DNA from 2 places in the Neorhizobium sp. BT27B genome. Region 2 is predicted to be linked to the other one. Evidence: predicted binding sites of a transcription regulator. Region 2 holds the regulator's gene; the other holds the start of a gene.

Region 1 (3,150 bases), on a different contig from region 2:
CCCGAACACGCGCTCGGGGCCGTCTGCTCTTCGGACGCGGTGACGCTTGCCCCGCCACGTAATGGTCGCCGGCGGGTAGTCGGGCATCATCGCGATCGCCTGTATCTGCTCCGGTCTGTCGAATAGCCGGATCGGCCTGCGCCAATGGCCGTTCCAGGATACGTCGGCCACTTCGGAGACCGCCGAAACACGCTGGACGCTTCGCTCGGGCACGTCCGAAGCGAATGGGGCCACCCGGTAGACCCGCTGCCGCCGGTTGGCGAAGATGTCGATCAAAGGCGTTAAATCCGTCGTCTGTTCCTCGATGAGCGACGAAGCCTTCTGCTCCTCAACGAGAGGCTCGGCGGAGACTGCGACGAGTTCGAGCTTTTCGATGCCGAAGCCCGGCTCGATCTTCTCGGTGCGGTCCTTGAATAGCTTTGTCAGCCAACCGGTGTCTCGGGCGGGCTTCGCGGTCCCGGCCCGAATAGCCTGGATCGTGTTATCGACCTTGTGGACGATGAGGTCTGTGCGACGAGCACCGAGACCACGCTTCTCCAGTTCGGTGACGAGCTGAACGACCAGCCTACCGACGTACTTGTCGATCGTTTCAGCGGCGCCGATGGGTTCCTGAAAAGAGCGAGAGACGGCGACCAGTTCGGATGTACGAATGGGATCTATAGGGTCGGACATCCTCCCGAACATCTGGTCGAGCCTGCGTCCCACCTCGGGGCCGAAGCGCAGAGCTATCGGCGCGCGCGGCGTGTTGGATAGCTCGCCAATGGACCGAAACCCCAGAACCCCGAGGTCGGCGACTATTTTTTCAGGCAAGCGTAGCAACGAAATCGGCAGCTTCTCGACAGCCCGTACGACTTCGCCCCGTGGAACGATGACCGTTTCCCGCTTGATAGCCCGCACGCAAGCGTGGGCCGCGCCCCAGGTGTCGGCGATAGCGACCTTCGCAGTGAGGTGTTTTGCGCGAAAGAGGTTGACGATCCCGGTGATCATCGGGAGTTCGCCACCCTGCAGATGATCGGCACCCTCCGTATCGAGGACGATGCCATCGATACCGTCGACCGCCACTATCGGGGAATAGTGACCGAGCGCCCACATACCCAGGCGGTCGAGCTGGATAGCGTCCGCGCCCGGATCGGCATCGACAAGCATAAGACCTCGGAAGATGGCCTGCGCTTTCGCGGCGGGCATGCCTTTTCGGACGCCGATATTGCGGGCCGCGTCATCGGCCGCCGAAACCCATCGCTTGGAGCCGTTCCTCGAGATGACCGCGATCGGCTGATCATCCGGAATAGCGGGATCGGCCCGTCTGATCCTGTCCGTCGGCAGATCCGGTAGATATATCGATACGACCCTGGCCATCACACGCTCCGACGTAAAACTCAGCACACTCGCCTGCACGCGATCTCAACAATTCTAAAAACCAGCGAGGTCGCCCGATGCCCGGCACCGGAAGCTCCTCCGACGGCACGACACTCACCCTCCACCTTGTCGTCGCAGCGGTAGGCTGGCCGAAGTCGTTGGCTTCGGTCTGTCGTCGCCACCGCCGAACGACCAGCGCCATCGTCCCCGTGCGCTCGGCGACCAACTGGAGCCGCCTACTCGTGACCATCGGCAAGCGAACCATCTCGCCCACGACGGCACCGAGACCGCCGAAGGCAAGCGCCTCCTCCATGTTGGCCGCAACCTCTTCCTCTTTATCCGACTCCACGAACACCACTTGGCTGGCTCGCAATCCGACCTGCGCCAGTGCCGGAAAAAAGAGATCCGGCCGCGTCAGGCACCAGACGACCGGCCCGTTCGTCCGAGCTGCGATACCGGCGGCGAACAATGCGGCCGCCGCTCCGTCCACAGTGCCGGATCCGCCTCCCGCGAATTCATGGAGGGCGCCGCCACCTAGACCTCCTCCGGGAAGAACGGCATCTATTGGCGGAACCCCGAACGGAAGGAAGCCGCACTTCCTACCGCTCTCACCCTCGATCGAGGCAATTTGTTCACGCAGGGTAGCCAGAACATCATAGCGGACAGCCGACATCGTTCGCTGAATCCTTCCGGTTCGCGTTTGTTGCTTCACGCGGCTTCATGCCGCCAGAACTCTTGATGTTCCGTATCTGTTCCGTTAATCGACGGGAGTCAAGGCCGCCTGAAATAGGAATACAATCTCACAATTTTAGTAATTCCGCGGATTCGCGTATTGAATCATGGCGCTAGGATCGGTCGTCAATGGCCGGGACAGCCGTAGAATTATCCGGGGCGGAACCAACGTAGCAAGCGCACTGTCGCACGTCGCGGCGGTTGATGGGGCAAAATCTTCAGGGCGACAGCACCGACCGGAGTTCCTCGAGTCGAGTACCCGCACGGCGTGTGACGCTAGACACCGATAAACTGATGGGAAAGGGGCGTCGCCCGCGATCAATCCATGCTAAATCGGAAATATAGACCTCCGACGAGACGACGGCAGGGGGTTGGTGGCAGGGATGGAGAGCAACGCATGCCGAAGAACCGAAAACACAAAAGAAGGACCACGTCTCCCAAGCGGCTCTCGTTCGGGTCTGCACTAGACGAGGTTTCCTTCCGACCGCTTGGACGTCGTATCAAGGTGATACGGGGCATTTCTCAAGCCCGGCTGCGCCGCAACCAAAAAGCTCTCGGCGTATCGGAGCGGGAATGAACCGCGGCAGCCTCTAGTTCCCATTGATCCAACGGGCGCATTCCGCCTCGACATTTCCCATCGAGAGACGAGTAATGAATATTGACGAGCGTCATGCATTGATCGCGAAGGCGTGGCGCAAGGCATTGGCCGAGGGGCCGATCGACGCTGACGCCGAACTGGCCGCATGGTTGCTGGAGTGGGCGTCGGCCGAGATTGAGATCGACGAGTTGATCGCCCGTTACACTGCCCGACAAAAACGACAGCAGAGTGAAAAAGAGACATGATCGGGTGGTCCACTGTTCACGCATACGGCGTTCCCCTCCTGCCGCATCATAGTATCCGGCAGGTTCCCGGTCGATATGTGATCAGATGGCCCAAGAATAGTTGCACTTAAACCCGTAGTGTACGACGGCCGTGCTACGGCCGTTCCAATCTTCCTTCCGTCCGAAGCTCGCCTTCCGACATCTAGCGTAGACTGATTGACAGCGGCCAATTTCCGATCG
Region 2 (3,150 bases):
GTTGATGGCGCGGCCGGTCTTGGCGGCAGCCACCAGAAGATCGGTCTGGCGCGACAGGAAGGCCGGAATCTGCAGGATATCCACCGTCTCGGCGACGACTGCGCACTGCTCTTCGGTGTGGATGTCGGTGAGAACCGGAAAACCGAACTCCTTCTTGAGATCGGCAAAGATCTCCATCGCGGTATCAAGCCCGATGCCGCGTTTGCCGGCGATCGAGGTGCGGTTCGCCTTGTCGAAGGAGGATTTGTACACCAGGCCGATGCCGAGCTTGCCGCAAAGCTCAGACAGAGTGCCGGCGATCATGAAGGCATGATCGCGGCTTTCCATCTGGCAGGGGCCGGCAATCAGGGAGAGTTTCTTGCTGTTGGAAAAAAGGACCTGCTTGGCCCCCTCGCCGACGGTTACTTCGGCCTTGGCGCTGACAGCCATGATCACTCCTCGAAAGCAAATACGGCACCCTGTCCGGGCGCCGGGGCAACCACGATGCGACTGCCCTTATCCATGAATGCGACGTCATTAGCAGCAAGCACCGCCCGTGTCACGGCAAGATCGGGAACACGGAATATCACCGCGGCACGGCCAAGACCGGTTCGCGACAATGACGCCGCATCGCCTGCGGAAGAAAACGTGTCGGCAAAGGTTTTGGCGTCAACGAGCCTTAAAACCGCATTGCTTGCGGCAAACCTGTGATCACCGAAATCGAATTTTTCAGCGCTTGCATCAAGCACGGTCCCAATCCGCTCGACGTCTTCCTGCGTATTCCCCGCCAGCAGAACAACCTGGGACAAAGCCGCGACACCATTTTCATGACGTTCCAGCGCCGATCGATCTGCCGGCAGGGGATCGAGCCGCTGGCATGTGAAGACGCCGAAAGAATCAGCGTCACTCCGCGCCGCAAAGGCCAGCCGAAAACGGGCCAGTTTTTCGGTCCCGTCCGGCAATTTGGCAAATCTCGAAAATTCCAGCATCTTGCCGGCAGAGACCCCGGCCTCGACAAACCGGGCATCATCCGCCTGCGCATCGTCGGTTGCCAGCGCCATGGCGGACAGTCCCTCCTCACCTGCAGGAGTGCGAAACTCACCATCCTGCCGGACAAACACGTTTCCATCGGCGAATGCCTGATCATAGGCAGCCTGATCCACTATGGAAAGCGGCTCGAGATAAGTACCGTCACCCATGAAAACACAGGCATTTCCCGTCCCGAAGGGATGGGCGGCATCTGCAGCCACGGTGAAGCCCAGTGCTTTCAATCGGCGGCGGGCGCCATCAAGCGACATGGTCGGCAGGACGAGATGATCGATCGTGAACATGGCAGCCCATTTCCAAGCGTTGATTGTCTTAGTGATCGATCTTTCCGGCTGCACGATCAAGACCAGCCGCAGCACTGTTCGTTCCGCGCAACTACCATTTTTCGCCACTTGCAGAACACACATGGAACATATAGTGTCCGTTCTGGATTTGTTTCACCTTTGAGGACCCGCCATGCTCACGCGCAAACAGCAGGAACTGCTTCTGTTCATTCACGAACGAATGAAGGAATCCGGCGTCCCTCCATCGTTCGACGAGATGAAGGATGCGCTGGATCTGGCATCCAAATCAGGCATCCATCGCCTGATCACTGCGCTTGAAGAACGCGGTTTCATCCGCCGTTTGCCGAACCGTGCCCGCGCACTGGAAGTCATCAAGCTGCCGGACGCCTACAATGCAAGCCTGCAGCCGCGCAAACCGTTTGCACCGAGCGTCATCGAAGGCAGCCTCGGCAAGACGCAGCCCGTGCGTCAGGTGACACCGCCGCCTGTTGCCAATGACAGTATGCCCGCAACAACCGTGCCGGTCATGGGCCGCATTGCGGCCGGCGTGCCGATCTCGGCGATCCAGAACACGACGCATGAAATTGCCGTGCCACCGGAAATGCTGGGCAGCGGTGAGCATTATGCACTGGAAGTGCGTGGTGATTCGATGATCGAGGCCGGCATTCTGGATGGCGATACGGTCATCATCCGCAACGGCAGCACGGCAATGCCGGGCGATATCATCGTGGCGCTGGTCGACGACGAGGAAGCGACGCTCAAGCGTTTCCGCCGCAAGGGCGCATCGATCGCGCTCGAAGCGGCCAACCCGGCCTATGAGACCCGCATTTTCCCGCAGGAACGCGTCAAGGTGCAGGGCAAGCTCGTCGGCCTCATTCGCCGTTACCACTGATACCTGCCTTGCCGCTCAAAAAGCGCAGCGGCTCCGGCAGTGTCGGATCAAAAAGATTGCGCCGCCAGTCATAGTCGCGGTGACGCGTCCAGGAGCGATCGGCGCCGACCATGGCGGCGGCGATCGACCATTGTTTGGGATCAGAATTTCCGTTGAAGCGGATTTCCAATGCTCCTGTTCTGCGTAACGCCTCGCCGTTGATCATCAATGCGCCCGAACGACAGCGATCAAAACGGGCACGTGCCGCAACAACCATTTGCGCGACATCGCAGGCAGGCCCGGCAAAGCGGGCATCTTCCACCACAGCGACCGCCGGGCCGCTGGTTGTTCTTGCGACACACCATGACCGGCCTGCGCAGACGAATGTATCCAATACACTTTCGCGCAGAGCCTTTTGCATCGCCTGCCGCGCTTGAAATACTTCTTCGGGCGTGAGGGGCGGTCGTCGTGATGTCGCTCGTTCTTTCGGTGCGTTGGCCTCTCGCAGTGCGGTGGCCTGCTGCTCTCCTCCCATGCTCGTCGAGACTGACCTCAATCCATCCGCAGTTTTTGGAACGGCCGCTCCATTCGGCAGCAGCACCGCAACCTCTGCCGATGTCGTTGTACCGTTTTTCGGCGATGGCGTGTCCAGCAATGTCGGCGCCGCAGGCTGGGGCAATGACAATGCGTGGCGCCACTGCGAATAAATGAAACCGGGCGGACGCGCGCGATTGGTCGCGACCTGCTTATTGCCCAGCAAGGCGGCAAGGCTTCCATCTTCGGAAACCAGAAAATCCGGCGGCGGATCATGCGCCACCCGCCATGACAGAAAGATGGCCAGTGCCAGAAGCGGCAAACCCAGCAGATGAAGGCGTGTGCGCAGCAAGGTCAGCATCAGAAAACCGGCTGTGGCGACGGGCAGAAACCACGACGGTTGGCGCCCGATGGCAACATCACCTCCCCAGGTCG

The links. The regulator LexA, encoded in region 2, represses DNA repair genes until DNA is damaged. The targets are predictions, from matches to a motif close to TGTTCNNNNTGTGTTCNG.
Region 1: a site for LexA is predicted at 2,096-2,113, ahead of AAIH70_RS16470 (ImuA family protein). Genes of this name have one in related genera too.

Annotation. Positions count from the first base shown of each region.
Region 1 covers NZ_JBCIYT010000005.1:516,035-519,184, forward strand. Annotated here, with positions in the region: gene AAIH70_RS16465 (Y-family DNA polymerase) at 1-1,356, opposite strand, end outside; gene AAIH70_RS16470 (ImuA family protein) at 1,277-2,029, opposite strand; gene AAIH70_RS16475 (hypothetical protein) at 2,740-2,931, shown strand.
Region 2 covers NZ_JBCIYT010000001.1:47,738-50,887, forward strand. Annotated here, with positions in the region: gene kdsA (3-deoxy-8-phosphooctulonate synthase) at 1-429, opposite strand, end outside; gene AAIH70_RS00230 (VOC family protein) at 432-1,310, opposite strand; gene lexA (transcriptional repressor LexA) at 1,483-2,202, shown strand; gene AAIH70_RS00240 (ComEC/Rec2 family competence protein) at 2,183-3,150, opposite strand, start outside.